DNA from 3 places in the Limimonas halophila genome. Region 3 is predicted to be linked to each of the others. Evidence: predicted binding sites of a transcription regulator. Region 3 holds the regulator's gene; each other region holds the start of a gene.

Region 1 (10,185 bases), on a different contig from region 3:
CCGCGCGGCCAACCCCGCAAGGACGAGGCCGGCGCTGGCGCGCAGGTCGCTGGCCATCACCGGCGCGCCGTCCAGGTGGTCGCGGCCGTGCACCACGGCCGTGCCGCCCTCGACGCGGATGTCGGCGCCCATGCGCTCCAGCTCGCAGACGTGCAGGAAGCGGTTCTCGAAGATCGTCTCGGTGATGACGGACTCCCCGCGCGCCAGGGTCATCAGCGCCATGAACTGCGCCTGGAGGTCCGTGGGGAAGCCCGGATAGGGCTCCGTGGTGACGTTCGCCGCCGCCGGCGTGCCGCCCTGCCCGCGCGCCCGCAGCCCGTCGCCATTGGCCGTGACCTCGACGCCCACCTCGGCCAGCTTGTCCAGCACGCCGGGCAGGTCGGCGGCGCGCGCGCCGATCAGCTCCAGCTCGCCGCCCGTGATCCCGGCGGCCATGGCGTAGGTGCCGGCCTCGATGCGGTCGGGAATGACGGCGTGGCTGGCCCCCGACAGCTCGCGCGCGCCGTGGACCGTGAGCACGTCGGTGCCGATTCCCTCGATCTCCGCGCCCATGGCCATGAGGCAGTGCGCCAGATCGCACACCTCGGGCTCGCGCGCGGCGCCCACCAGCCGCGTCGTCCCGCGCGCCAGCGCCGCCGCCATGAGCACGTTCTCCGTCGCGCCCACGGAAACGTGCGGGAAGACCACCTCCCCGCCCGTCAACCCCCGGGGCGCGCGCGCCACGATGTAGCCCTCGCGCAGCTCGATCGTCGCGCCCAGCGCCTCCAGCCCGCGCAGGTGCAGGTCCACGGGACGCGTGCCGATGGCGCAGCCGCCGGGCATCGACACCTCGGCGTAGCCCTGGCGCGCCAGCAGCGGCCCCAGCACGAGCACGCTGGCGCGCATGCGGCGGACGAGGTCGTAATCCGCGCGCGCGTTCTCGATGCGGCCGGCCTGGAGCGTCATCGCGCCGGGGCCGGTGCGACGCGTGCGCACGCCGTGGTGCTCCAGCACCGTGGCGAGCGTGGTGATGTCGGCGAGGGTGTCGGGCAGGTTCGACAGATGCAGCGGGTCGTCCGTCAGCAGCGAGGCCGCCATGAGCGGCAGCGCCGCGTTCTTGGCACCGCTGATGGGGATGCGCCCCGCCAGCGCCCGGCCGCCCTGGATGCAAATCCGCTCCATCGCGCGCCGTCCGGCCGTTACAGGCGCGGCAGGGTCACGCCCTGCTGGCCCATGTACTTGCCGCTGCGGTCGGCGTAGGAGGTCTCCGGCTGGTCCGCGCCCTGCAGGAAGAGGAACTGGCACACGCCCTCGTTGGCGTAGACCTTCGCCGGCAGCGGCGTGGTGTTGGAGAACTCCAGCGTGACGTGGCCCTCCCACTCGGGCTCCAGCGGGGTGACGTTCACGATGATGCCGCAGCGCGCGTAGGTCGACTTGCCCAGGCACACCACCATCGTGTCCCGCGGGATGCGGAAATACTCCACCGTGCTCGCCAGCATGAAGGAGTTGGGCGGAATGATGCAGTGATCGCCCTCGCGCACCACGAAGGAACTCTGGGAGAATTCCTTGGGGTCGACGATGGCGTTGTCGACGTTCGTGAAGACGTGGAAGCGCGAGCCCACGCGCCCGTCGTAGCCGTAGGACGACAGCCCGTAGGAGATGACGCCGCCGCTTGTGTGCTCGGCGAAGGGCTCGATCATGCCGTCGCGCTGCGCGCGCTCGCGAATCCAGGTGTCGGGCATGACGGACATGGCCGCGGACCTCGTGCATGCGGAGTGGGCCCGGCGGGCGGGCTCACGCGTCGGATTGGGTGGTACGCCGGGCGCGCTGCTGGGCTTTGCGCTTCTTGAGGTTGTCGCGCAAACGGCGCGCAAGCCGCGCTTCGCGGTCCGATTCGGCGGACCGCGATCCCCCGTCGGGCTGATGGCCGGTGCGCTTGCGCGGATGGTCGGTTTCGCTCATGGTGCAAGCGTGATCGCGCCGTGTGGCCGGGTCAAGGCAGGCGCGCGACCACCGTGTGACGACATCAAGGGTCCGACGGCACCATGATCGGGCCGTCGCGCAGCGCTGGCGCGCAGCCATCACACCGCAACGCGATGCCGGGCGGTCGCACCCTTGCATCGCCGGCGCCGGCCTGTCAGGTTCCGCACACTTTCGCGGTCGCCGCGGTAGCTCAGTGGTAGAGCACACCCTTGGTAAGGGTGGGGTCGGGAGTTCAAATCTCCCCCGCGGCACCACCTTGTTCGTTTTCCATCCCACGATGTTCCGCAAAATCATGTCGCGCCGCGGGCCGGCGTGCCGGCCGTGGTGAGCGCCGGCCCAAATCGCTTGTGACGTCGCCGCACGCATCACACAGTCGTGGCACCCGCTGTCCCCAATGAGAGCGCACGCCGCATGCGCATCCTGGTGGTCGAGGACGATCCGGGGGTCGCCGACCTCGTGACCGATGGCCTGCGCCACGACGGCTACGCCGTGGACACGGCGGCCGGTGTGGGCGAAGCGCGGGATCTGCTGGACGTCGCGGCCTACGATCTGCTCGTCCTCGATCTGACGCTTGCCGACCGCGACGGCCTGGAGCTGCTGCGCGCCCTGCGCCACCGCCAAGACACCACGCCCGTGCTGGTGCTCACGGCGCGCGGCCAGCTGTCCGATCGCGTCGCCGGGCTGGATGCGGGCGCCGACGACTACCTCGTGAAACCGTTCGCCCTGGACGAATTGAAGGCCCGGTGCCGCGCGCTGCTCCGCCGGCCGAGCGCCGCCCTGGGCACGGTGATGACCCTCGGCCCGATCCAGTTCGACACGGCCGCGCGCGAAGCCTACCTCGACGGCGCGCATCTGGACCTGGGCCGCCGCGAGAGCGCGCTCTTGGAAGTGCTGATGCGCAACCACGGCCAGGTGGTTACGCGGGAAACGCTGCAGGATACCCTCTACAGCTTCGACGAAGCGGTGACGCCGAACGCGCTGGAAGCGGCCGTGTCGCGGCTGCGCCGCCAGCTCCGCCCGGCGGGCGAGCGCGTGAGCCTCGCCACGGTCCGCGGCGTCGGCTACATCCTGCGGGTGCCATGAGCCGTCCGCACCCCACCCTGCAGCGCATCGTGGTGACACGCCTCGTTGCGGTCGGCGTGATCGCCGTCCTGCTGCAGATCCCGTTGCTGCTGGGCTTCTACCTCACCGACCACGAGGGGCTGCGGCGCGTCGGCGCCGAAGACCTGGCCGACCGCGTGGTCGAGCGCGCCCGCGCGAACGGCCCCGGGGACGGGTTTCCCGGCGGCGCGGTCCCCGCCCACGCCGCCGCGGTGCTGCACTGGTCGGATGCACCGTCCGGGCGGGGCGACGACGACCTGCTCGCCGGCGTGCGCCGGTTCGCCGCGCGATCGCCCGGGATGCCGGAGGGGCTCATCCATCTGGATCTCGGCGACGACCCCGCGTGGCTCGCGGTGCGCCGGACATCGACGCCGCACGGGCCGCTGGTCGCCTATGTCGGCGTGGAAGCGAACGAGGCCGAACTGCAATTCGACGCGCTGACGCAACGCGCGCTGATCGACGAGGCCATCGAGCACGTCGTGCTGTCCATTCTGCCGGTAGCGCTGGTGCTCATCGTGGTCGCCAGCCTGGCGATGCGGCGCGCGCTGCGCCCGCTGGTGCGCGTGGCGCGCGCGGCCGAGGAGCTGGGCGAGAGCGGGCTGGACAGCCGCCTGCCCGCCGACGGCCTGCCGCGCGAAGTCGCCAGCTTGGTCAATGCGGTGAACACCGGCCTGGCACGCCTGGAGCGGGCCACGGCGCGTCAGCGCGACTTCGCCGCCATGGCGGCACACGAGCTGCGCACGCCGTTGACCCGCCTGAAGCTGGAGGTGGATCACCTGACCGACCCGCGCGCCCGGCGCCTGCGCGAACAAATCGACTCGCTGACGCGCACGGCCAACCAGCTGCTTGCCCTGGCGCGCGCGGAAGCCCTGGAAGCCCCCGTGCACGAACGCGTGGACCTCAGCGCGGTGGCGCGCCGACTGGTGGCGGAAATGGCACCAATCGCCCTCGACCAGGGCCAGGAACTCGGGCTGGACGCACCCGACACGCCCGTGACTGTGAACGGGGACGGGGACGCCATCGACATGGCCCTGCGCAACCTGATCGAGAACGCGCTCGCCCACGTCCCCGAGGGTGGCACGGTGGACGTGCGCGTGGGCCCTGGCGCCCGCGTGACCGTGGCCGATGCGGGACCCGGCGTCCCCGATGCCGCGAAACCCGAAATCTTCGACCGCTACCGGCACCGTCCCGGCGGGGGCCGGCGCCGCGGCGGCGTGGGCCTGGGTCTGGCGATCGTGGCCGAGGTCATGGCGGCTCACGGCGGCCGCGCCGAGGTCCACGACAGCGATCTGGGCGGGGCCGCCTTCGTGCTGGATTTCACCGCCCCGGCGCACGCCGCCGAAAAAACCTGACAGCTCGTCAGGTGCTCGTCAGCCGACCCCAGTAGGCTTCTCCCCAGTCAACGCGGCGCGCCCAGCGCGCCAGGGGAGAGCCAGACCGGAGGTCACGATGGACGAGGATCGCGACGATCGCTTCGACGACGACCGGGACGATGCGGGCTTCGACGGCCGCGAGATCGAAGGCACCCGACGTGCCGACACGCTGACCGGGACGCCCGCCGCCGATGTCATCGAGGGCGAGGGCGGTGCCGACACGCTCACGGGCAACGGCGGTGCCGATCGCTTCGAATTCGAGCGCGGCGACGGCAACGACGTCATCACCGACTTCGAGCCCGGCACAGACGTGCTCATCTTCGACGATCAACCCGCGTCGGCCGTCACGCTTGCCGACGGTGACACGGGCGCAGCGGTCACCCACGCCGGCGGCAGCGTCGTGCTCGACGGCGTCAGTGCCTCGGCCGTGCCGGCCAGCGCCATTCGAACCGAAGACGGCGTGCGCGACGAGCGTGACGACGACGACCGTTTCGACGATGACAGCGGCGCGGACGATCGGGATTCCGACGACGACGACCGCGACGATCGCTTTGACGATGACGACGGCCAGGATCGCGAGACGGACAGGGATCGCGACGACGCTCGCGACCGGGACGATGCCGGCAGCGGTGACCCCGACGACGCAAACAGCAACCCCGGTACGCCGGACGGTCCCCCCGCCCCGGATGTCGGCGAGTTGAACGTTCTCACGCTCACCGGGCAGCCGCAGACCCTTTCGCTCGGATTCGATGCCGACGTGCGCGGAACCTCGGCTGCCGAGACGGTTCAGGTTCAACCCGGCGCCACGGTAACCTTCGGCGGCGGTGCGGGCGATGCCGTGGAACTCGGCGGCAGCCTGGCCGATTTCAACGTCGCCGCCAGCGGCAACACCCTGACGCTGTCGAACGGCGGAACGCAGGCGCAAATCGCCCTGAACGGCGAAGTTACCGTCGCCTTCGCGGACGGCGGCGCGACGGCGAGCGTGGTGCCCGGCAAGGCGGGCTTCGCCGTGGCCCTGGGCGGCGAGACCGTGGACGGTTCCTTCGATCCCGGTGGCGTCCAACTCGATCCCGCGTTGGCTTCCGACGTGGCCGCCCCGGATCCGGGCACACCGAGCGGCCAGGGCGTGCCGGCCCTTCCTTCGGAAGGTGGCCCCGCCCCCGTCGCCGTCGGCACCGCGGCCAGCGAGAACATCGACGGCAATCAGGCGGTCGACACGCTGTCCGGTGCCGGCGGCGCGGATCGCTTCATCTTCGATACCGGGAGCAGCTCGACCGTCACGATCGACGACTTCGCCGAGGACGATCAGCTGTTTTTCCAGGGCATCGACCAGCTGGGGGATATCGGCGTCAGGAACGACGATCTCACGGACGGGTCGGTCACGCTGACGGCCGGTGAGGTCACCGTGACCGCGACCAATCTCGGTGCCGACGCGGACAGCCAGATTTTCAACGCCAGCGCCTTCGAGAGTGCGTTCGGCGCCGACGCCCTGGGGTTCGCCTGAACCATCCGGATCGACCCGCGGGCGGGGTCATTCCCCGCCCGGCCCAGGCCGATGGGAGATTGCCATGAAACTGGGAAGCTATGTCGCCCTGACCTTGCTGGCCGGCGCCGTCGCGGTCGGCGGCACGGCCGTGTCGGCGGAGATCGCCGGTACGCCCCTCACGATCGCGTCGGCTGACGGGATGACCGAGACGGACCACGACCGCGACGACCATGAAAGCTCGGAAGGGGACGCCGGCGTGTCCGCGGCCGCGGTTCGCGACACGCTCAAGGCGCATGGCTACACCGATGTCCGCGACATCGACCGCGACGACGGCCGCTACGAGGCGGACGCGCGCACCGCGGACGGCAACCGCGTCGAGGTCGACGTGGACGCCGGAACCGGGCGGATCATCCGCGAGGAGCGCGAGGAATGACCGTTCACGCCACGGGCGGGCACGCGGCGGACACACCGCGCGTGTCCGTCTGGGATCCGTTGCTCCGGGCGCTGCACTGGTCGCTGGCGACGAGCTTCGCCGTGGCCTACCTGACCGGCGAGACGTGGATGAGCGTGCACGAACTGGCCGGCTACGCGATCGTCGCCATCGTCGGCGTGCGCGCCCTGTGGGGCTTGGTCGGTCCACGGCATGCGCGTTTCGACGACTTCGTGCCGGGGCCACGCGCCCTGCTGGCGTATCTTCGGGCCCTCGCAGCCGGGCGCGCACCGCGGCATCTGGGCCACAACCCGGCCGGCGGCGCCATGATCGTGGCGCTGCTGGCAAGCCTGCTTGCCGCGAGCGCGACCGGCATCCTGACCGACAGCCTGGGCAAAGCCGCCGAGGAGCTGCACGAACTGGCGGCGAACGCCTGCCTTATCCTGGTGCTGATCCACATCGCCGGCGTCGTCGCCACCAGCCTGCTGCACCACGAGAACCTGGTCGCGGCCATGATCACGGGACGCAAGCGGTCGCACTAGCTTGGTCCGGCGATTGCGGCACCGGGTCGCCACGCTCCCCCAACCCCCAGAGCCCGTACCCCCGGCTCGCGGCGCCCGGTGCCACCCGGCCCGCGCGGCATCGCCGCGCGGGCCATTCCGGTTGCGGTGCTGCCGCACAGACGGCGCGGCTATTGAAGATCCCCGGGCAGATCGAGGCCCAGGCGCGTGCGGGCGGCGGTCGCCGTTTCGGCGTCGATCGTGGGCGGGCGCAGGTCGACCCCCTCGGCGAGGGTGTCGTGGATGACGCGCAGGGCCTCGACGCGCGCGGCCTTCTTGTTGTCCGCCGGGATCACGTGCCAGGGCGCGCGCTCGGTCGAGGTCAGGCGGATCATGTCCTCGATCGCCCGCGCATAGGCGTCGCGCTGTTCCCAGTTGCGGATGTCGGCCACGGACAGCTTCCAGCGCTTTTCCGGGTCGGCGAGGCGCTTCTTGAAGCGGCGGCGCTGTTCCTCGGCGCTGATGTGCATGAACAGCTTGACGATGTGCACGCCGTCGTCGAGCAGCATGCGCTCGAAGTCGGTGATCTCGCGGTAGGCGCGCTGCCAGGCCGCGCGCTCGGTCAAGGCGTCCACGCGCTCGACGAGCACGCGCCCGTACCAGGAGCGGTCGAAGACGGCCAGGCGGCCCGCTTCGGGCAGGAGTTGCCAGAACCGCTCCAGGTGGTGCCGCCCCTGCCAGCGGGCTGGCGGCGGCCCGATCGACCAGTAGTTGAGGGCGCGCGGCTCCAGCACGGACGCCATGCGGCGGATGACGCCGCCCTTGCCGCTGGCGTCCCAGCCCTCGAAAACGACGATGCCGCGCAGGCCCTGACGCATGTAGGCGAGCTGAAGGGTGCGCAGCGCCGCCTGCAGTGCGACCAGACCATCGCGGTAGCGGCCGGCGAGCTTGGCGCGGGTGGGCACGTCCGCGAGGGTGAACGCGGCGTCCGGCATGGCATCCGGCTGGTCCACGGCACGCCCTCCACCGGCAAACAAACAGCTATGGGGCAGTTCCCCACACCCGGCCCGCCATCGCAAGGCGAAAACGCGGCCGGTGGCGATCGCACGCGCGCCCGCCGGATGACCTCCCCCGAACGGTGCTTTGACGATCGGGGCTGCACAGGTTAGAACAAAACATGAACTTTGAGCGTGAATCATCGGGGCCGGCCGCGGGCCGGGGACTGCTTCATGGCCGACCTGGACCACCTGCGCGCCCGCATCCGCGCGCTGGAACGCGGCAACGCCCCCGATGCGGGCGTGCTGCCGCTGGGCGCCGAAGCGCTCGACACCGCTCTGCCCGGCGGCGGCCTGGCGCGCGCGGCGGTGCACGAGGTGGTGCCCGCGCGCACGGGCTGGGACGACGGCCCGGCCGCCGGGTTCGCACTGGCGCTGGCCGGGCGCGCGCTGGCGCGGGCCGACGGCCCCGTGCTCTGGGTGGCGCGCACCCTCGACCTCTACCCGCCCGGCATCGCCGGCTACGGCGTGCCGCCCGCGCGCCTGCTGTGCGCCCGCGCCCCGGACGACGCCGGGGTGCTGTGGACGCTCGAAGAGGCGCTGCGCTGTCCCGCGCTGGCGGCGGCCGTGGGCGAGGTCGGGCACCTGGGCCGCACGTCGGTGCGCCGCCTGCAGCTCGCCGCCGAGGCGGGCGGCGTGACGGGGCTGCTGCTCCAGCGCCGGCGCATCCCGCCCACGCGCGCCGAGCCCAGCGCCGCCGTCACGCGCTGGCGGGTGGGCGCGCTGCCGCGGATCTCGCTGACGAGCGGGCCGCGCTGGCGGGTGGAGCTGGCGCGCGTGCGCGGCGGGCTGCCGACCGAGTTCGAGGTGATCTGGGATGACGCGACGGGTCGTTTCGCTCTGGCTGCCCCGCTTCGCGACCGAGCGGCGGCGGGCTGATCCTGGCTGTCCCTGGGTGCTGGCGCGCGGCGACGGCGACCGCCTCACCGTGGCGGCCGTGGACGCGCGCGCGGCGGCGGCGGGCCTCACCCCCGGCCTGCCGCTGGCGGAGGCGCGCGCCCAGGTGCCGGACCTGCTCAGCGAGCCCCACGACCCGGCGGCGGACGCGCGGGCTTTGCACCGCCTGGCGGCGTGGTGCGGGCGCTACACGCCGTGGACGGCGCCCGACGGCGGCCACGACAGTGCCGGCGCGGCGGGCGTGCTGCTGGACGTCACGGGCTGCGCCCACCTGTTCGGCGGCGAGGCGGCGTTGCTGGCCGACCTCCTGGCGCGCCTGCATGACCTGGGCCTGAGCGCCCGCGCGGGCCTGGCGGGCACCGTGGGCGCGGCCTGGGCGCTGGCGCGGTTTGCTGGCGAGACGGCCGCGATCTGCCCCGAGGGCGGCGAGCACGACGCCCTGGCGCCGCTGCCGCCGGAAGCGCTGCGCATCGCCCCGGCGCAGGCGGGGATGCTGCACCGCCTGGGGCTGACGCGCCTGGAGGCGCTGTGCGCCATCCCGCCCGAAACCCTGGCGCCGCGCGTGGGCCGAACCGTGGCGCAGCGGCTGGATCAGGCCCTGGGGCGCGCGGGCGAGCCGGTGACCCCCATCGCCCCCGCGCCGCCGCTGCGCGTGCGCCGCGCCTTCGCCGAGCCCATCGGGCGGCGCGAGGACATCCGGGCGGCGATGGAAGAGCTGGCGGCCGCCCTCGCCCGCCGGCTGGAGACGGACCAACAGGGCGCGCGCCGGCTGGCGCTGACGCTCTACCGCGTGGACGGCTCGCTGCAGACCGTGGCCGTGGGCACCAGCCGTGCCAGCCGCGAGCCCGCCCATCTGACGCGCCTGCTGCACGAGCGTCTGGACGAACTGGACGCCGGCTTCGGCGTGGAGGTCGCGACCCTGGCGGCGACGGCGGTGGAGCGCTTCACCGCCGCGCAGGCCGGGCTGGGCACCGGGCGCGAGCGCGACGACCTCGCCGCGCTGATCGACCGCCTGACCGCCCGCCTGGGCGAGGGCGCGGTGGCGCGCCCGCACCCGCGCGACACCCACACGCCCGAGCGCGCCGTGACCTGGATGCCGCCGCTCTCGCGGCCCGGTGCGGATGCCTGGCCGGCCGTGCCGCCGCGCCCCGTGCGGCTCTTCTACCCCGCCCCGCGCCTGGACGTGAGGGGGTACACGTCCGACGGCCGGCCGCGCGCGCTGCACTGGGGCGGGCTGGACCACCGCGTCGCCGCCGCCGAGGGCCTGGAGCGCCTGAGCCCGGCGTGGTGGCGCGCCCCCGAGGCCGCCCCGCGCGATCACCTGCGCCTGGAAACCGACGCCGGCCGCCGCCTCTGGGCCGCCCGCCACGGCGAGCGGTGG
Region 2 (10,185 bases), on a different contig from region 3:
TCCGCGGGCATGAAGGCCCAGGGCGACCGCATGCGCGTGATCTCGGAGAACCTGGCGAACGCCAACTCCCTGGCGCGTTCCCCCGGCGGCGATCCCTACCAGCGCCAGATCGTCACCTTCGAAAACGTCATGAACGAGGAAGTCGGCGTCCAGCAGGTGAAGGTCGATGATGTCATCAAGGACCAGAGCGACTTCGGCAAGACCTACAAGCCCGGCCATCCGGCGGCCAACGAAGAGGGCTACGTGAAGACGCCGAACGTGAAGAGCCTGGTGGAAATGGCCGACATGCGCGAAACCCAGCGCAGTTATCAGGCCAACCTGAAGGTCATCGAATCCTCGCGCCAGATGATGCAGGGCCTGATCTCGCTGATGCGCTGACGCGCAGGCGGACCCGGCCGGATCAAACAGTGGAGACGGCCCGATGAACGTCTCGTTCTCGGAAGCGCTCGCCGCCTATCGCCGCGCGGCCCAGCAGGCGCAGCCCGACAGCACGCAACAGACCCAGCCCGTGAACCAGGCGCCCGGCCCGGCGCCGGTGAATGATGACGGCCAGTCCTTCGGCCAGGTGCTGGAGAGCGCGACCGACAACGCCATCCAGACGGTTCAGCGCAGCGAGACGCAGTCGCTCAAGGCCGCGGCCGGGACCGCCGACATGAACGACGTCGTGATGGCGATGTCGAAGGCAGAGATGACGCTGCAAAGCGTCACCACGGTGCGCGACCGCGCCATCCAGGCCTACCAGCAGATCCTGCAGATGCCGATCTGAGTATGGCGGAACCGCGGCCGGCCATCCAGCACCGCCATGAATGAAACCGAGATCATCGCCATCGGGCGCGACGCCGTTTACGTGATGCTGATGGTCGCCGGCCCGATCATGCTGATCGCCCTTTTCGTGGGGCTGGCGGTGGCGCTCATTCAGGCGCTGACTCAGATCCAGGAAATGACCCTGGCGTTCGTGCCCAAGATCATCGCCATCATGATCGCGATCATGGCGCTGGCGCCGTACATGGTGAACCAGCTGCAGTCCTTCGCGGACCAGGTCAACGAGCGCATCGTGACCATCGAATCCTGACGCCGCAGCCGGGCCGGGTGAGCGCCGCATGCTGGAATCCGTTCTGCCCGCGAAGCTGTTCGTTTTCCTGCTCATCCTCGTTCGCGTCGGCGCTGCCGCGATGGTGATGCCGGGCATCGGCGACAGCTACGTCACCCGCCGCGCACGTGTGATCTTCGCCTTCTTCATGGCACTCATCCTCGCCCCCTTGCTGGCCGACAAGCTGCCCGGCCGGCCCGGCGAGCCGATCGCGCTGGCGCTCGTGCTCATCGGCGAGGTGTTCATCGGCCTGCTGCTGGGCGGCGTGGCGCGCATGATCGTCGGTGCGCTGATGATCGCCGGCATGATCATGGCGTTCATGTCCACGCTGTCGAACGCGCTGGTCAACGACCCCACCGCCCAGCAGCAGGGCTCCATCGTCGGCGCGTTTCTCAGCACGATGGGCGTGCTGCTGATTTTCGCCACGGACACGCACCACATGATGCTGCGCGCCATGGTGGACAGCTATGCCGTCTTCCCGGCCGGGCGCGCGCCCCCCATGCAGGACATCGCGCAGTTCGTCGCGCGCACGGCGGCGGATGCCTTCAAACTCGGCTTTCAGCTCGCCATGCCCTTCCTCGTCGTGGGGACCATCTTCTACATTGGGGTCGGGCTGATTAACCGCCTGATGCCGCAGGTGCAGATCTTCTTCGTGGCGATCCCGCTGCAGGTGGGGAAGGGAATCGTGCTCTTGCTGGTCACGCTGCCGGCGATCATGCAGTGGTTTCTCCAGAGCTTCACGGAATCCTACCGTCCGCTGCTGAACTTGTGAGCCGGGGCTGGTGCGATGTCCCAGGAGCAGGACAACACCCAGAAGACCGAGGAACCGACGCAGCGCCGGCTGGACCAGGCGCGCGAAAAGGGCCAGGTCGCCAAGTCCCAGGAAGTCACGCACTGGTTCATGATCCTGGCCTTCGGGCTGATCCTGACGGTGTCGGCTCCTTACACCGTGCAGAGCCTCTACGAGGCGATGTACCCCTTCATCGGCAAGGTGACGCAGCTGCCCACGGGCCGCGCGGAGTTGGGCGCACTGCTGGAAAAGACGATCTGGGACGTCATCGGCGCGCTCTTCGTTCCCTTCCTGATCGCCATGGCGGCGGCGATCGTGTCCATCGTGCTGCAGATCGGCTTCCTGCTCAGCCCGGAGACGATCAAGCCCAAGCTGGAGAAGATCTCCCTCATCAAGGGCGCGGGCCGGCTGTTCTCCAAGCGCTCGCTGGTGGAGTTCGCCAAGGGCATCGGCAAGCTCTCGGTCGTGGCGCTCGTGGTCACGCTGATGCTCATTCCCGAGCACGACCGGGTGAACGAACTCCCGCTGATGCCGGTGAACACGGCGCTGCCGGTGCTGCGCGAACTCGTCCTCAAGATCGTGGGCGGCATCCTGGCGGTCATGACGGTCATCGCCGTGGCCGACTTCGCTTTCCAGAAGATGCAGCACCACGAGCAGATGATGATGACCAAGCAGGAGGTGAAGGACGAGCAGAAGCAGACGGAAGGTGACCCCGAGGTCAAAAAGAAGCTGGGCCAGCTGCGCAAGGAAAAGTCGCAAAAGCGCATGATGGCCGAGGTTCCAGACGCCGACGCCGTCGTCACGAACCCCACGCAGTACGCCGTCGCGCTCAAGTACGATCAGGTCAACATGGCCGCGCCGACGCTGGTGGCGAAGGGAACCGACCGCGTGGCCGAACGCATCCGCACCACGGCGCGCGAAAACGACGTTCCCATCGTTCCCAACCCGCCACTGGCGCGCGCGCTCTATTCCGGCGTGGAGATCGACCAGGAAATCCCACCCGAGCACTACAAGGCAGTGGCACAGGTCATCAGCTACGTCATGCGCCTGAAAGGTCGCATGCCCGGCGGGCGGAACGCGGGCCGGTGATGGTCGCGCGCGACCGCCATCCGCTCGCCGGTATCGGCGGCCTCGGCACCCTCGTCGCGCCCACGGCTGCGCTTGCGGCCCCTGTGGACAGCACAGCCGGCTGGCTGCCGTGGGCGCTCGCTGGGGTTTTCGCGGTGCTCGCAGCGCTCGCGGCGGTGGGCTGGTGGCGCCAGCGCGAGCGCCTGCGGCCCCTGCGGGACGTTTTCGAGACCCTGCCCAGCCCGGCCCAGGTGGTGCGCTCGGATGGTCGGCCGATCCGGACCAACGCCGCGGGGCGCGCGTGGCTGAACGACGCTGGGGCGAGCCTTCCCGACCTGTTGACGGCGCATGCGCAAGGCGAAGTCGCCGCTGACGCCCTGGCCAACCTCCACCGCGAGGCGGCGAGCGGCAGCGGCGGCCGGGCAGAAGTGGCCGTGCATTGGCCGAGGTGCCGTGCGTGCTGGTACGCGGTTCGGACCTATCCCGTGGCGCACCCGCCGGGCGCGGCGGTCTGGTTTGCGGAGGACGTCACCAGCCGCCGCGACATGCAGGAGCGCCTGCGCACGGAGCACGAGCGGCTGGCCGGGTTGCTCGATCAGGCGCCGGTGGGCTTTTACGTGGTCGACCGCGACGGCCGTTTCGTCTACGCCAATGCGACGCTCGCAGACTGGCTGGAGCGGACGCCGTCGGCGCTCGCGGACGGCGGCTGCCGGCTCCACCACCTCGTGGACGCGGAGGCGGGCGCGCCTGCCTACAGCGCTTTTCCCCTGGACCCGGATCGGGACGGTGCCACGGAAACCCGCAACGCCGTGTTCCACGCCGCCGACGGCAGCGCATTCACCGCGCATATCACGCAACAGGTCGTGCGCGAGGGTCGTGACGGGCATCCCACGGCGCGGGCGGTGGTGCGCAACCTGTCGCGCGAAAACGCCGCCGCCGCCGCGGTGGCGGAGTCGGAACAGCGCTTCCGCAGCTTTTTCGAGCAGGCGCCCCTGGGGATCGCGCTGCTGGACGCCGCTGGCCGCATCCAGGCCTGCAACGCCGCCTTCGCGGACCTTCTGGCCCAGCAGGGCGAGTCGCTCACCGGCGAGCGCTTGCCCGAGTTGGTCCATGCGTCGGATCGCAAGACGGTGGCGGACGCTCTGGCCGGGCCGGCCGGCGGGGAAACCGACCCGCCGGAAGTGCGCTCGCCCGACGGCGAGCGCGTCTTCGCCGTGTTCGCCAAGGCCTTCGAGGCCACCGACGTGGGCACGCAGCGGCTCGTCTACCTGATCGAGATGACGCGCCACAAACAACTGGAACAGCAGGTGGCGCAGTCGCAGAAGATGCAGGCCATCGGGCAGCTGGCGGGCGCGGTGGCGCACGATTTCAACAACCTGCTCACCGCGATGATCGGCTTCTGCGATCTGCTGTTGCTGCGCCACCGCGCGGGCGACCAGTCCTTCGCCGATCTCATGCAGATCAAGCAGAACGCCAACCGGGCGGCGAACCTCGTCCGGCAGCTGCTCGCCTTCTCGCGCCAGCAGACGCTGCGTCCGACCGTGCTCTCGGTGACGGACGTGCTGGTGGAGCTGAACCACCTGCTCCAGCGCCTCATCGGGGAGCGCATCACGCTGCGCATCGAGCACGGCAGCGGGCTGTATCCCGTGAAGGTCGATCAGGGTCAGCTCGAACAGGTCATCATCAACCTCGCCGTCAACGCGCGCGACGCCATGGCCGAAACCGGGGGGCGCCTGGACATCCGCACCAGCAACACCGAGCTGGCAGAAGACAAACCAGGCCATGGCGAAACCGTGCCGCCCGGACAGTACGTGCGCATCGACGTCCGCGATACAGGCTGCGGCATTCCCGCGGAAAGCCTGTCGCGTGTGTTCGAGCCCTTCTTCTCCACGAAGGAGGTGGGCGAGGGCACCGGGCTGGGCCTCGCCACGGTCTACGGCATCATCAAGCAGACCGGCGGCCACATTCAGGTCGACAGCACGGTGGGCGAGGGCACGGTCTTCTCCATCTACCTGCCGCGCCACCGCGACACGGCGGATCAGCCCGAGGCGCGAGAAGGTGAAGGTGAGGCCGCCTACGACCTCACCGGCATGGGCACGGTGCTGCTGGTTGAGGACGAGGATGCGGTGCGCTCCTTCTCCGCACGGGCGCTGCGCAAGAAGGGCTACACCGTGCTGGAAGCCCAATCGGGCGAGGCGGCGCTGACGACGATGCGGGAGCGCGGCGAGCCCGTGGACCTGCTGATCACCGACGTCGTGATGCCCGAGATGGAAGGGCCGGCGCTGGTGGCGCGACTCCGCGAGATGCAGCCCGACCTGCGCGTCATCTACATCTCCGGGTATGCGCAGGACAGCTTCCGCTCCAGCATCGACAGCACCGAGGGGGCACGTTTCCTGCCCAAGCCGTTCACGCTCAAGCAGCTCGCCGGCGCGGTGAAGGACGCCATGTACGACACCGCCTGATGCGTGTGTGGCCGCACCCGCCGTGCTGACGGCGGTTGTTGCCAGCCTCCACCTTGGCAGCAGAGAACAGAACAGGTACAAAAGTCGGGGTGGTGAGAGATCACGCGTTGCAGGTGGCGGCGCGGCTGTGGGATAAGGGGAGCCCCTCGATGGCACAGCAGAATGTTTTGAGCTTGGCGGACAAGAAGAGCACGGACAAACAGAAGGCGCTGGATTCGGCCCTCGGGCAGATCGAGCGTTCCTTCGGCAAGGGCTCGATCATGCGGCTGGGCGAGCGCCAGTCGGTGGTCGACGCCGAGGTCGTATCCACCGGTTCGCTGGGGCTCGACATCGCGCTCGGCATCGGCGGCCTGCCGCGTGGCCGCGTGGTCGAGATCTACGGCCCCGAATCCTCCGGCAAGACGACGCTGGCCCTCCACGTCGTCGCGGAATCGCAGAAGCAGGGCGGCACCTGCGCGTTCATCGATGCCGAGCACGCCCTCGACCCGACCTACGCGCGCAAGGTTGGCTGCGATGTCGAGAACCTGCTGATCTCGCAGCCGGATGCGGGCGAGCAGGCGCTTGAGATTGCCGACACCCTGGTGCGCTCGGGCGCGATCGACGTGCTCGTCGTGGACTCCGTCGCCGCGCTGGTGCCGCGCGCCGAGCTGGAAGGCGAGATGGGCGAGTCCCAGCCCGGCATGCAGGCGCGGCTGATGAGTCAGGCGCTGCGCAAGCTCGCCAGCTCGATCGCGCGCTCGAACTGCATGGTGATCTTCATCAACCAGATCCGGATGAAGATCGGCGTGATGTTCGGCAGCCCGGAAACCACGACCGGCGGCAACGCCCTCAAGTTCTACAGCTCGGTCCGCCTCGACATCCGCCGCATCGGCTCGATCAAGGACCGCGACACCGTCACCGGCAACCAGACCAAGGTGAAGGTGGTGAAGAACAAGATGGCCCCGCCGTTCCGGCAGGTCGAATTCGACGTCATGTACGGCGAGGGCATCTCCAAGACGGGCGAGGTGCTGGACCTGGGCGTGCAGGCCGGAATCGTGGAAAAGGCCGGCGCGTGGTTCTCCTACAACGGCAAGCGCATCGGCCAGGGGCGCGAGAACGCCAAGAAGTTCCTCAAAGAGAACCCCGAGATCGCCCAGGAGCTGGAAGGCAAGGTGCGCGAAAACGCCGGCCTCGTCGCCTCCACGATGCTGGAGGGCAGCGACAGCGCCGAAGGCGCCGAGTCCGGCGAGGACGGCTGAGCCGCCGGCATCTCCCGCGATTTCCCTGCGGCCGGTGCCAAGTGTTGCGCAGGGGTGTGTGCCATCGGCAGGGTGTGCGCGCCGGCCGGCGCGGTCACGGCATGCCGGTGCGCGCCCTCTGGGCAGTCGCTGATTGAGCGGTCCGCGCGTCGGCCTTACATACACGAACGGACACCAGCCAAGCTGCGCGCGCAGCCGCGTGGGGGAATGGGATGCTGACGACGAACGAGATCCGCAGGCAGTTTCTCGACTACTTCCACCGCCACGATCACGAGATCGTGTCGTCGTCGCCGCTGGTGCCGCGCAACGACCCCACGCTGCTGTTCACCAACGCGGGCATGGTGCAGTTCAAGAACGTGTTCACCGGCCACGAACACGTTCCCTACAACCGCGCGGTCACCTCGCAGAAGTGCGTGCGCGCGGGCGGCAAGCACAACGACCTGGAAAACGTCGGCTACACCGCCCGGCATCACACCTTCTTCGAGATGTTGGGCAACTTCTCCTTCGGCGACTACTTCAAGGAGCGCGCGATCGAGCTGGCCTGGAAGCTCGTGACCGAGGAGTTCGGCCTGCCGCGCGAGCGCCTGCTGGCGACCGTCTACGTCGACGACGACGACGCCTACAACCTCTGGCGCAAGGTCGCGGGGCTGCCGGAGGACCGCATCCTGCGCATCTCCGGCTCGGACAACTTCTGGGCCATGGGCGACACCGGGCCGTGCGGGCCGTGCTCCGAGATCTTCTACGACCACGGGCCCGAGGTGCCGGGTGGCCCGCCGGGCAGCGACGATGAAGGCGACCGCTTCATCGAGATCTGGAACCTCGTCTTCATGCAGTACGACCAGCCCGAGCCGGGGCAGAAGGTCGAACTGCCGCGCCCCTCGATCGACACCGGCATGGGCCTGGAGCGCATCGCCGCCGTCCTCCAGGGCAAGCACGACAACTACGACATCGACCTGCTGCGCGGGCTGATGGAAGCCTCCGCCGACCTCTCGGGCGTCAGTCCGGACGGCGAGTACCGCCCCTCGCACAAGGTCATCGCCGACCACCTGCGCGCCACCGCCTTCCTCATGGCCGACGGCGTCATGCCGTCGAACGAGGGCCGCGGCTACGTCCTGCGCCGCATCATGCGCCGCGCCATGCGCCACGTGCACAAGCTCGGCGTGCGCGAGCCCATGATGCACAAGCTCGTGCCGCAGCTCGTCAGCGCCATGGGCGATCACTTCACCGAGCTGCGCCGCGTGGAAGCGCTCGTCACGGAAACGCTCAAGATGGAGGAAGGCCGCTTCCAGGGCACGCTGGAGCGCGGCCTGAAGATGCTGAGCGACGAGACGGCCAAGCTGCCCGACGGCGGCACGCTGCCGGGCGAAGTGGCGTTCAAGCTCTACGACACCTACGGCTTCCCGGTGGACCTGACGCGGGACATCCTGCGCGGCGAGGGCATGGCGCTGGACGAGCAGGGCTTCCACGAGGCCATGGAGCGCCAGCGCGCGGCCGCCCGCAAGGCCTGGGCCGGCTCCGGCGAGGCCGCGTGGGATACCGTCTGGTTCGACGTGCGCGACGAGGCGGGCGCAACCGAGTTCCTGGGCTACGAGCACGACACCGCCTCCGCCCACATCGAGGCCATCGTCCGCAAGGGCGAGCGGGTCGGGAGTGCCACCGCCGGCGAGACGGTCGAACTGGTCACGAACCAAACGCCGTTCTACGGCGAGTCGGGCGGCCAGGTCGGCGACACCGGCACGATCGAGACGCCCACGGGGCGCGGGCGCGTCACCGACACCCAGAAGAAGGTGGGCGACCTGCACGTCCACACTGTGGTCGTGGAGCAAGGCACGCTCGCGCGCGGCGAGAGCGCGGAGCTGGCCATCGACGGCGAGCGGCGCTCGCGCATCCGCGCGCACCACTCGGCCACGCACCTGCTGCACGAGGCGCTGCGCCGGCAGCTCGGCGCGCACATCGCCCAGAAGGGGTCGCTCGTGGCGCCCGACCGGCTGCGCTTCGACATCAGCCAACCCACGCCCATCAGCCGTGACGACCTCATGGCCGTCGAGGGCGTGGTGAACGCGCGCATCCGCGCCAACACGGACGTCGCCGCCAAGGTCATGCCCAAGGACGACGCCATCGAAGCGGGCGCCGTCGCGCTGTTCGGCGAGAAGTACGGCGAGGAGGTCCGCGTCGTCTCCATGGGCGGGCAGGACCCCGGCGCCAACGCCCCGTGGTCGATGGAGCTGTGCGGCGGCACCCACGTTCAACGCACGGGCGACATCGGATTCTTCAAGATCACGCACGAAGAGGGGTTGGCCGCGGGGGTGCGCCGCATCGAGGCGGTGGCGCACCAGCCGGCCGAGCAGTACGTGCGCGAGCAGGAAAACACCGTGCGCGAGGCGGCGGCGGCGCTGCGCGCGACACCGGACGGCCTCGTGGAGCGGCTCAACCAGCTCCTGGACGAGCGCAAGCGCCTGGAGCGCGATCTGGCGGAAACGCGCAAGAAGCTGGCCACGGCCGGCAGCGGCGGCGGCGTCGAAACGCGCGACGTCGGCGGCGTTCCCTTCGCCAGCCGCGTGGTCGGCGAGGTGCCGCCCAAGGATCTGAAGCCCATGGCCGACGAGATGAAGAAGAAGCTCGGTACGGGTGTCGTCGCCATCGCCGGGTCCTGGGAGGGCAAGGCCTCCCTCGTCGTCGGGGTGACGAGCGACCTGACGAACACCGTGGATGCGGTGCAGCTGGTTCGCGTCGGCTCGCAGGCGCTGGGCGGCAAGGGCGGCGGCGGCCGTCCCGACATGGCCCAGGCCGGCGGCCCCAACCCGGATGCTGGAGAGGACGCGGTTTCCGCCATCGCCAGCGCCCTCTCGGAGGCGGTGGCGGCCTGAGCCGCAGCGCCGAACCTCGCCGCAAAGCCTCACCACAAAGACGGCCCGCGGCGTTACGGCGCCGCGGGCTTTTTCGCGTCCGCGCCGGCTTGGCGGCGATGCGCCCGGTGGACCGGCGTCTCGATCGTCAAGGCGGGAAATCGGACACGGCCGGGTTGTCACAACGTTCGGACAAAACCCTCACACGGCGTGGTGTTAAGCTTTCCGGGCGGCGTGTGCTACGTTTTGTCGCAGGCTATGCCGACTGTGGCCGGGGAGCCGATGGAACAAAGCCAGGGGTTGTTTCTGCAAACCCCCGAGCAACAGACATTCGCCGAGCACGTGGGCCGCTTGCGCGAATTGGCGGCTGAATTGAACGCCGTGGCCCCGCAGCAGGCCGAAGCGTGCCGGACGGCCGCGGATGTGCTGGAAAGTCTGTGCGAAGGGGTTGTGCCGGTTCCGCAGCAACACGACGCCTGACGGACCGGTCCGGCGGTTCGGCTGTGCCGGCGTGGCCCCGCGGCCGTGGCCCATCTGGCCCGCGACCGCGGGGCGCGATGGGACGGCCTCAGGAGCCACTCTCGGCGGGCGCGTTGAGTTCCTGCTGTAGGGTGCGCTCGACGGCGTCGAGGAACTCGCGCGTCGTCAGCCAAGCCTGGTTCTCACCGGCGAGCATGGCGAGATCCTTCGT
Region 3 (10,185 bases):
ATGGCCCGCGACACGGTGGAGGCGATCCGCGCAGGCGGCGTGGAAAAGGGCGACGTCATCTCGGTGGCACGCCTCGCCGGCATCATGGGCGCCAAGCGCACGGCCGAGCTGATCCCGCTGTGCCATCCCCTGCCCCTGTCCTCGGCGGACGTGGACCTGCACCTCGCCGAGGACGCGGACGCCGTGGAGATCACGGCCACCTGTCGCATCGCCGCCCAGACCGGTGTGGAGATGGAAGCGCTGACGGCCGTGTCCGTGGCCGCGCTGACCATCTACGACATGTGCAAGGCGGTGGATAAGGGCATGCGCATCGGCGACATCCGGCTGGTGCACAAAAGCGGCGGCAAATCGGGAACTTACGAGGCGGCGTGATGCTTTCGGTCGCGGACGCGCGGACGCGCATTCTGGCCGGGCTGCGCCCCTGCCCTTCGGAAACCGTGAGCGTGGCGGACGGGCTTGGCCGCGTGCTGGCCACCGACGTGCACGCGCGCGTTGACCAGCCGCCGCGCGCCGTCTCCGCGATGGACGGCTACGCCGTGCGCAGCGCCGACGTCGCCGAAACGCCGGCGGAGCTGCGCATCGTGGCGGAGGTGCCGGCGGGCTCGAACCGCGACACGCCGCTGGCCCCCGGCGAGGCGGTGCGCATCTTCACCGGCGCGCCGGTGCCGCCGGAAGCGGATGCCATCGTCATTCAGGAAAACGCCGCGCGCGAGGGCGATCGGGTCACGGTCCACACCGGCAGCCCCGCCGGGAAGTGGGTGCGCCCCGCCGGCCTCGACTTCGCCCGGGGCGAGCGCGGCCTTGCGGCGGGGCGGCGCCTGACAGCCCGCGACGTCAGCCTCGCGGCGGCGATGAACCATCCCTGGCTGTCGGTGCACCGCCGGCCGCGCGTGGCCATCCTGGCGACCGGCGACGAGGTGGTGCTGCCGGGCGAGCCGCTGGGCGCCAACCAGATCGTCAGCTCCAACAGCATGGGCCTCGCGGCCTTCGTGCGCGCCCGCGGCGGGGAGCCGGTGAACCTGGGCATCGCCCGCGACGACCCGGATGCGCTCGGCGCGCACCTGGACGCGGCGCAGGGCTGCGACCTGCTGGTGACGATCGGCGGCGCCTCCGTGGGCGAACACGACCACGTCCACAGCGTCCTCGCCGCCAAGGGCGCCGAGATGGCCTTCTGGAAGATCGCCATGCGCCCCGGCAAGCCGTTGATGTTCTCGTCCCTTGCGGGCCTGCCCGTCGTCGGCCTGCCCGGCAATCCCGTTTCCGTGCTGGTGTGCGCGCACATCTTCCTGCGGCCGGCCCTGGACGTGCTGGCCGGCCTGGGCGCGAGCGAGCCGCCGTCGGTGCAGGCCGCACTGGGCGCGCCGCTGGACGCGAACGGCGAGCGCACCGACCACCTGCGCGCTGAGCTTCACCGGGATGACACGGGCGCCCTCGTCGCCACGCCCTTCGCGAGACAGGACAGCTCGATGCTGTCGCGGCTGGCCGCGGCCGACGGCCTGATCGTCCGCGCGCCGCACGCGCCGGCCGCCGAGACCGGCGAGACGGTGACGGTCCTGCCCCTGGACGACGGCCCGGGCGCCGTATGAGCCACGCCCGCGTGCTTGACCCGGCGGGGGAACCAAACTAGAACAGTGCGCGTGGGTTTTTGATTTGTTCCAACCGCTGCTCGACCGGCACCGCGCCCGCGGGGATGGTCGCTTTACCTGGGTGGCCCGCCATGCTCACACGCAAGCAGCACGAACTGCTCGTCTTCATTCAGCGCCGCCTGAACGAGAACGGGGTGTCGCCCTCCTTCGATGAGATGAAGGAGGCGCTGGGGCTCAAGTCCAAGTCCGGCATCCACCGCCTGATCAGCGGGCTGGAGGAACGCGGCTTTATCCGCCGCCTGCCCCACCGCGCACGCGCACTGGAGATCCTACGCGGCCCCGACAGCGGCCCCACGGGCGCAACGACGGCCAATGCGTCCAACAGCAACGTCGTCGCGCCGGACTTCCGCCTCGCCCGCACGCGCGCCGCCGGCGGCGAGCAGCGCGGCAGCAACCTCGTCAACCTGCCGCTCTACGGCCGCATCGCCGCCGGAACGCCCATCGAAGCACTGCGCGACGAGTCGGCCTTCGTGGACGTGCCGCCCGCGCTGCTGTCGAAGGGCGAGCACTACTGCCTGGAGGTCGAGGGCGAGTCCATGGTGGACGCCGGCATCTTCGACGGCGACACCGTGGTGATCGAGCGCTGCGACGCCGCCGAGAACGGCAGCATCATCGTCGCCCTGGTGGACGGCGAGGAGGTCACGCTTAAGCGCCTGCGGCGCAAGGGCCACGCCATCGCGCTGGAGCCCGCCAACCCCGCCTTCGAAACCCGCATCTTCCCGCCCGACCGCGTGGCCATCCAGGGCCGGCTTGTGGCCCTGCTGCGCCAGTACTGACCCCCTTACCGTCGCAGACGGAGCTCATTCGCGGTTGGGCCAGCGCACCCAGGGCCGTCGCCCGCGCGCGCCGCGCACCGAGGTCACCTCGGCCGTGCCGTCGGTGAAGCGGACGACGTGCGCGCCCTCACGCCACAGGTCGAAGCGGTCGATCACGATGCGCGGGTGGCGGCACTGCTTGTCGGGAACCGGCTCGGTGCTGACCAGCACGGTGGCGCGCGCGCAATCCGTTCGCAGCGCGCGCTGATCGCGCACGAGGGCGACGACCGCGCCGCCCGGCCGGCGCTGGATGCAGCCGAGGGGATCGCAGCGCACGCGCGCCACCGGGTCCCGGTTCCCACCGCTCGGCAGCGCGCGGGCCTTGGTCAGCCCGGCGCTGTGTAGCCAGACCTCCGTGGTGTAGCTGTCCGCGTCGTGTTCGGACAGCCACAGACGGCCCGCGCTTCCCCGCACGGCCATCACGTACCCGTCCCGGCCGACCAACACGTCCGGCGGCGCGGTGTGCAGAAGGCTTGCCGCCCCCAGGACGATGGGCACCAGGCCCAGGCGGCGCCAGCGCGCCGTCCACAGGCAGAGCCACAGGCCGCCGGCGACGGTCAGCACGAAGCCCCACGTCGGCGGCGTCGGCAGGTGCACGACGGCGTGGGGCCAGCCCGCGATGCGCTCGGCCACCGCCAGAACGGCCTCGATGCCCCACGTCATGGGCGTCAGCGCCAGCCCCTCCGCCCCGAACGGCATCAGCGCGAACGCGCCGAGTGCCAGCGGCATGATCCAGAACGCCGCCAGCGGCACGGCCGCGAGGTTCGCCACCACGCCGTAGATCGCCAGGCGGTTGAAGTGGGCCACGGTGAAGGGCGCGGTCGCGAGGGTCGCGACGATCGTCGTGAGGACGACGCCGCCGAGGTAGGCGATCACCTTCGCCGGCACGGAGTCGCCGGCCATCCCTGCCGGCCGGCGGTCGCGCAGGGTTTCGTAGCAAGCGATCAGGGACACCGTGGCGGCGAAGGAAAGCTGAAAGCTCACGCCCACCAGACTCTCGGGATGAACGAGAAGCAGCCCGGACGCTGCCACGGCGGCCACACGCATGGTAATCGCGCGCCGGTTCAGGGCCACCGCGACCAGCACCAGCGCCGCCATGACGAAGGCGCGCACCGTCGGCACCGTGAAGCCGGTGAGCGCCAGATAGCCCGCCGCCGCGGTCGCGGCCGAGACGGCGGCGGTCGTCTTCAGCGGCACGCGCAGCGCGACCGGCGGAACAGCCGCGCCGGCGAGGCGGACCAGGAAGAACACAAGCCCTGCGACGAGGCCCACGTGCAGGCCCGATATCGCCAGCAGGTGCGCCAGGCCGGCATCGCGCAGGTCTTGGCGCACCGGCTCGGGGATGGCGCCGCGCTTGCCCGTCATCAGCGCCGCGGCGACGCCGCCGGCCGGTCCGGGGGCGGCTTCGCGCACGCGGCTGACGACGCGGTCGCGGAGGCGTTCGGCGGACGTGAGCCAGCCACCGCCCGCGCCCGGGTCCAGCACGTCGGGGCGGCCCAGCGCGTACCCCACGGCCCCGAGGCGGTCGAAATAGGCGCGCCGCGGGAAGTCGAACGCCGACGGCAGCGGCGGCGACGGCGGTGGATGCAGCACCGCCTTCATGCGCACGCGCTCGCCGGGGAGCACTGCATCGCCGCCGTGCCGCACGGTTACGCGCACGCGCGCCGGCGTCCTATCCGGCGCCAGCTCGTCGACCGCCGGGTTCGCGAGGGTCAGCCGAACGGCACTGTCGTGCGGTTCGCGCGCGATCACGCGGCCGGACACGGCCGTGGGGCCGGTTTCCTCGCTGAGAACCGGCGCGGCCACGGCGTGCGTGCGGAGTTGCGCCGCCGTGAACCCGCTCGCCGCCGCCACCATGAGCACGGCCGGCAGCACGGCGGTCGACGCGCTGCGCCCGGAAACCGCCACCCACGCGGCGAGCAGCAGGGCGCTGCCGCCGGCCCACCACGGCGGTTCCACCGGCAACGCGAAGTAGAGCGCCACGCCGGCCCCGAGCGCAACGGGGAGCCACAGCACCCAGCGCGGCCGGTCCGCCAGGACATCCGCGTGAGCGCGCGCAAGCAGCGCGCGCAGGCGGATCGCCGCCCGGCTGCGCAGCCGCACCCCGGTTTCCACGGCCGCGTCCTGCCACATGCATGGCGCGATGCCACGTCACGGCCTTCCCGTCTACGGCGTGACTGGGCTCGGCCGGCATTGCGACCGTGGCCGGGTTGGGTCGCATGTGCTAGACGGCCCACGCCATTGCCCCACACTCGATCCACACTACGCAGCGCAAAAGGCGGAGCCAGGCATGACGGTCGTGACGCGGTTCGCACCCTCCCCCACCGGGATGCTGCACATCGGCGGGGCCCGAACGGCTCTGTTCAACTGGCTGTTCGCGCGCCATCACGGCGGCAGCTTCCTGCTGCGCATCGAGGACACGGACCGGGAGCGCTCCACGCCCGAGGCCATCCAGGCGATTCTGGACGGCCTGCACTGGCTGGGGCTGACCTGGGACGAGCCGGAAATGTACCAGTCGGAGCGCGCCGAGCGGCACGCCCGGGTCGCCTATGAGCTGCTGGAAGCCGGCCACGCCTATCGCTGTTACGCCAGCAAGGCCGAACTGGAAGCGATGCGCGAAAAGGCGCGCGCCGAGGGTCGGCCCATCCGCTACGACGGCCGCTGGCGCGACCACGACCCCGCCGACGCCCCCGCCGACGTGACGCCGTGCATCCGCATCAAGATGCCGCAGGACGGGGAAACCGTCATCCACGACCGCGTGCAGGGCCGCGTCACCGTGCCCAACGCGCAGCTGGACGACATGGTCATCCTGCGCGCCGACGGCACGCCCACCTACAACCTCTCCGTGGTGGTGGACGATCACGACATGGGCGTCACCCACGTGGTGCGCGGCGACGACCACCTCACCAACGCCTTCCGCCAGACCCAGGTCTACCGCGCGCTGGGCTGGGCGGAGCCGGAGTTCGCCCACATCCCGCTGATCCACGGCCCGGACGGCGCCAAGATGTCCAAGCGTCACGGCGCGGTCAGCGTGTCCGCCTACCGCGAGCAAGGCTATCTGCCGGAGGCGCTGCGGAACTATCTGCTGCGCCTGGGCTGGGGCCACGGCGACCGCGAGATCGTGCCCACCGATGAAGCCATCCAGCTGTTCAGCCTGGAGGGTGTCGGCAAGTCCGCGGCGCGCTTCGACTTCGACAAGCTCAAGTCCTTCAACGCACACTACCTCCGCGAGGCCGACGACACCCGGCTGGCCCACCTCGTGGCACCGCACCTCGCCGAGCACATCGGCCGGGAGCTGACGCAGGTGGAGGTGGAAACGCTCCAGCGCGCCATGCCGGGCCTCAAGCAGCGCGCGAAGACGCTCCTTGACCTCGCCGAGAGCGCGGTATTCTACTTGAAGCGTCCGGAAAGTTTGACACAGAAGGCGGCCAAGCAGCTCGACGATGGAGCGCGCGACCGCCTGCACCGGCTCGCCGAGCGCATTCGGGACCTCACCGCCTGGGACGAGGAAACGCTTGAGTTCACGGTTCGCGAGTTCGCCGAACAGGAGGACTGCAAGCTCGGCAAGGTCGCGCAGCCGCTGCGGGCGGCGCTTACCGGCACCACGGTCTCGCCCGGGATCTTCGAGGTCATGGTGGTGCTCGGGCGCACGGAAACGCTGGCACGCATCGACGCGGCGGCCGCGCCCGATCCAGCCGATCCCGCGTCGTAAGGTCGTTCGAGCCCGCGTTGCGTGCACCGCAGCATAGCACTAGGCTGCCGGGGTCCGAGACCAACCTCCGAGCAATCAGGCTTAAGGAACACGCTTATGAGTGACGACAAGGAGGGCTCGCAGGAGCACACGGCCACGCTGGCGGACAACGTTACCGGCGACAGCGTCGAGATGCCGGTGCTGCACGGCACCATGGGTCCGCGCGCCATCGATGTGCGCCAGCTGTACAAGAACACCGGCGCCTTCACCTACGATCCGGGGTTCACCTCGACGGCCAGTTGCTCGTCCAACATCACCTACATCGACGGCGAGAACGGCCGCCTCTACCACCGCGGCTACTCCATCGAGGATCTCGCCGAGAACTGCGACTTCATGGAGGTCTGCTATCTGCTGCTGCACGGCGAACTGCCGACGCGCGGCGAAAAAGCGGACTTCGAAAGCTCCATCACATACCATACGATGCTGCACGAGCAGATGCTCTACTTCTTCCGCGGCTTCCGCCGCGATGCGCATCCCATGGCGGTGATGGTCGGCGCGGTCGGGGCGCTGTCGGCTTTCTACCATGACTCGACCGACATCACGGACCCGCACCAGCGCATGGTCGCCTCGCACCGGCTCATCTCGAAGATGAGCACGATCGCGGCCATGGCCTACAAGTTCTCCGTCGGCCAGCCCTTCATCTATCCCCGCAACGATCTCTCGTTCTCGGAAAACTTCCTCTACATGACCTTCGCGGTCCCGACGGAGGAATACAAGCTGAGCCCCGTGCTCGCGCGGGCGATGGACCGCATCTTCATCCTGCACGCCGATCACGAGCAGAACGCCTCCACCTCCACGGTGCGGCTCGCCGGTTCCTCCGGGGCCAACCCCTTCGCCTGCATCGCGGCGGGCATCGCCAGCCTCTGGGGCCCCGCCCACGGCGGCGCGAACCAGGCCGTGCTGGAAATGCTGGAGCAGATCGGCAGCAAGGACCGCGTGCCGGAGTTCCTGGAACGCGCGAAGGACAAGAACGATCCCTTCCGCCTCATGGGCTTCGGTCACCGCGTCTACAAGAACTACGACCCGCGAGCCGCGGTGCTGCGCCAATCCGCCCACGACGTCCTGGACGAACTGGGCAAGCGCGACGATCCGCTGCTCGATCTGGCGATGGAGATGGAGCGGATCGCGCTCGAGGACGAGTACTTCGTTGAGCGCAAGCTCTTCCCGAACGTCGACTTCTATTCGGGCATCATCCTGAAAGCCATGGGCTTCCCGATGTCGATGTTCACCGTGCTCTTCGCCGTGGCGCGCACGGTGGGCTGGGTCGCCCAGTGGAAGGAGATGGTCGAGGACCCGAACCAGCGCATCAGCCGGCCGCGTCAGATCTACACCGGCTACGGTCCGCGCGACTTCATCCCGGTCGATCAGCGCGAATAGCGCCGCCAAGCAAAGCGGGGGCGGTCTGGGCCGCCCCCGCTTCTCCTCACCGCGATCATACGTGGACCCTGGATTTTCCCCGGCCGTGCCGACCGGTTGTGGGCTGCGTGGTCTTACGCGTCGTCGCGGATCATCGCGGAGTAGGTCGCCTGGGCAACGGACACGCCGTCCACGCGCGCATCCGCCTTGAACTTCCAGACATTGCCGCGGTTGCGCAGCTTTTCGACGTGAACGTACACGGTGTCGCCCGGATACACGGGCCGACGGAAGCGCGTTTCGTCGATCGACATGAAGTAGACGAGCTTCCCCGCCGCCTCACCTTCCAGCGTCTCCACGACCAGGACCGCAGCCGTCTGGGCCATGGATTCCACCAGCAGAACGCCGGGCATCACGGGCTCGCGCGGAAAATGGCCCTGAAAGAACGGTTCGTTGATGGAGACGTTCTTGATCCCGATGGCCGAGACGTTCTTGTAGATCTCACGCACCCGGTCGACCATCAGGAAGGGGTAGCGATGCGGGATCATCTCCATGACCCGCATGATGTCCGCCGTCGACGCCTCGCTCACCGCATCCGTCTGGTCGTCCGCCATGCCTGCCTTCCGTCCTTCGCCATCGGGCCCGCGTTCCCCACGATGAACGCGCCGCGCCCGGTCTAAACCTTGCCTGTCGAGGCGCCCTACTGCTGCTTGCTCTTTTCGATCTTGTCCAGATCGACCGTCTTGAGCTGGTTATTGAGCTTTTCCAGAGCCGCCTGGGTGATCTCCATTTGACGCCGCACGAGGAGCACGGCGCTCTTGTTCACCACCATATCAAGGTTTTTCTCTTCCGCCATCTTGCTGGTGATCTGGACCAGCTTCTCTTTCACGCGGTTCATCGCGCGGTTGTACAGCTGCTGCAGACCCTTCTTGCGCGACTGCACATCGCCCTGGATCTGCTGAATCCGCTGCTCCAGCTTCTTCTTCTTTTGCTGATACGCTTCAGACGAGAGCACGGAGCGCTGCTGCTGGAGTTGCTGGTTGGCCTTCCGGATCTGCTGTTCCTTCTGGCTAAGCTGATTCTGATAGCTCGAGCGCCGCTCGCTGATCTGGTCCTGGATCGACTGAACCGCCTTGGACTGCTCCATGATCTTCTGCGCGTCCAGGACGGCGATGGTCGGCGACGTCATCTCGTCCGTCTGCGCCGCAGCCGGATCCGGGCTGGCAGCTGCCGTCCCGGCAGCCACAAGCGCCGCGATTGCACAAAGCCGGAGGGAGCGGGGCATGGCGTCTTTCCTCACGCGCAAACTAGAACTGCGTGCCAAAACCGAACTGGAAGACTTCCGTCTCATCGAAGTCCTCCTTGATCACCGGGAAGCCGAGATCGATGTCGAGCGGCCCCAGGGGCGAGCGCCAACTGAAGCCTGTCCCCACAGCCAAACGCGGACTTGAACTGTCGCGTGTTTGTAGGTTGGCATTGCTCGGATTGTCCACCCCCCAGGCGGCGCCGACGTCGCTCCACACGCGCCCCTCGATGTTGAAGCGGTCCGGCAAGCCGAGCGGGAACCGGAGTTCCACCGTTCCCGCGTAGAACTGCTTGGCGCCGAGCGCATCGTCGGTGTTCAGGTCGCGCGGTCCCACGCCGGCCGGCTGAAAGCCGCGAATGGACGAGCTGCCGACGAAGAAGCGATCCAGAATGCTCGTCTCCTTGCCCAGGCCGGCGATGTGCCCGCCTTCCGCGCCGAGGTGCAGCGTCAATCCCTCGGTGATCGGCGTGAAGACGTCGGCGCTGACCTCGTTCTTTGCGAAGCGTTCGGATCCGCCGAGCCCGGCGAAGGTGTTGGTGAGCGACAGCTTGAAGCCTTCGGTCGGGTTGAGCCGGTTGTCACGGCGGTCGTAGGAGAGGGTGTGCGAGAGGCTGGAGCGCGTCGTCGACCCTTCCTCGAGCTGCAACACAAGGGATTCGTCATCGTCGACGTCGGACAGCTCGCGCTCGGAGAAGCGGTACCGCCAGGATTGTCGCCAGGGTCCGATGATGCTGTAGCCCGTGCGCAGCGCGCCGCCCGTTCGGTCTTCCTCGAAGTCCAACTCGTCCTGGTCCGTCTCCGTGCGGAAGAGGTCGAACCCGGCCGAGAGGTCACGTCCCAGGAAGTACGGCTCGGTAAAGCTGAGGTCGATGCGCTGCGTCTCGAACGACAGCGAGAAGTTGAGCTGCAGGTCCTGGCCTTTGCCGAGCAGATTGCGCTCACGCAACTGCACGTTGCCGAGCAAGCCGGAATCCGTGGAAACGCCCGCGCCGAAACTGAGGCTGCCGGTCGACCGCTCTTCGACCTTGACGTCGACAACCGTCCGGCTCGGCGACGAGCCTTCTTTCTTGTCAACTTCGACCGACTTGAAGAAGCCGAGGTTGTTGATGCGCTGGCGGGCGCGGCGGATCTTGGAGGCGTTGAAGGCGTCGCCTTCCACGATCTCGAATTCCCGCCGGATGACGCGGTCGAGGGTGCGCACGTTGCCCGTAATGTTGATCCGCTCAATGAAGACCCGCGGCGCTTCCTCGATCGTGTAGGTCAGCTTGATGCGATTCTTGTCAGGCAGGCGCTCGACGTTGGGTTGAATGTCCA

The links. The regulator LexA, encoded in region 3, represses DNA repair genes until DNA is damaged. The targets are predictions, from matches to a motif close to ATGTTCTANTTTGGTTC.
Positions count from the first base shown of each region.
Region 1: a site for LexA is predicted at 8,021-8,037, ahead of BLQ43_RS07085 (ImuA family protein). Genes of this name have one in related genera too.
Region 2: a site for LexA is predicted at 5,475-5,491, ahead of recA (recombinase RecA). Genes of this name have one in related genera too.

Region 1 covers NZ_FNCE01000004.1:44,522-54,706, reverse strand. Annotated here, with positions in the region: gene murA (UDP-N-acetylglucosamine 1-carboxyvinyltransferase) at 1-1,161, opposite strand, end outside; gene dcd (dCTP deaminase) at 1,179-1,730, opposite strand; gene BLQ43_RS14590 (hypothetical protein) at 1,774-1,941, opposite strand; tRNA gene BLQ43_RS07120 (tRNA-Thr) at 2,142-2,216, shown strand; gene BLQ43_RS07115 (response regulator) at 2,374-3,045, shown strand; gene BLQ43_RS07110 (sensor histidine kinase) at 3,042-4,415, shown strand; partial or broken gene BLQ43_RS14905 (hypothetical protein) at 4,513-4,638, shown strand; gene BLQ43_RS07105 (hypothetical protein) at 4,747-5,940, shown strand; gene BLQ43_RS07100 (PepSY domain-containing protein) at 6,005-6,355, shown strand; gene BLQ43_RS07095 (cytochrome b/b6 domain-containing protein) at 6,352-6,894, shown strand; gene BLQ43_RS07090 (polyphosphate kinase 2 family protein) at 7,044-7,865, opposite strand; gene BLQ43_RS07085 (ImuA family protein) at 8,082-8,786, shown strand; gene BLQ43_RS07080 (Y-family DNA polymerase) at 8,725-10,185, shown strand, end outside.
Region 2 covers NZ_FNCE01000003.1:279,667-289,851, forward strand. Annotated here, with positions in the region: gene flgC (flagellar basal body rod protein FlgC) at 1-378, shown strand, start outside; gene fliE (flagellar hook-basal body complex protein FliE) at 422-766, shown strand; gene fliQ (flagellar biosynthesis protein FliQ) at 803-1,072, shown strand; gene fliR (flagellar biosynthetic protein FliR) at 1,101-1,862, shown strand; gene flhB (flagellar biosynthesis protein FlhB) at 1,878-2,969, shown strand; gene BLQ43_RS06840 (hybrid sensor histidine kinase/response regulator) at 2,969-5,410, shown strand; gene recA (recombinase RecA) at 5,560-6,648, shown strand; gene alaS (alanine--tRNA ligase) at 6,861-9,515, shown strand; gene BLQ43_RS06855 (hypothetical protein) at 9,777-9,974, shown strand; gene BLQ43_RS06860 (NADP-dependent isocitrate dehydrogenase) at 10,063-10,185, opposite strand, start outside.
Region 3 covers NZ_FNCE01000002.1:83,179-93,363, reverse strand. Annotated here, with positions in the region: gene moaC (cyclic pyranopterin monophosphate synthase MoaC) at 1-372, shown strand, start outside; gene BLQ43_RS03425 (molybdopterin molybdotransferase MoeA) at 372-1,586, shown strand; gene lexA (transcriptional repressor LexA) at 1,718-2,422, shown strand; gene BLQ43_RS03415 (ComEC/Rec2 family competence protein) at 2,447-4,594, opposite strand; gene gltX (glutamate--tRNA ligase) at 4,752-6,173, shown strand; gene gltA (citrate synthase) at 6,270-7,589, shown strand; gene fabZ (3-hydroxyacyl-ACP dehydratase FabZ) at 7,703-8,179, opposite strand; gene BLQ43_RS03395 (OmpH/Skp family outer membrane protein) at 8,266-8,850, opposite strand; gene bamA (outer membrane protein assembly factor BamA) at 8,873-10,185, opposite strand, start outside.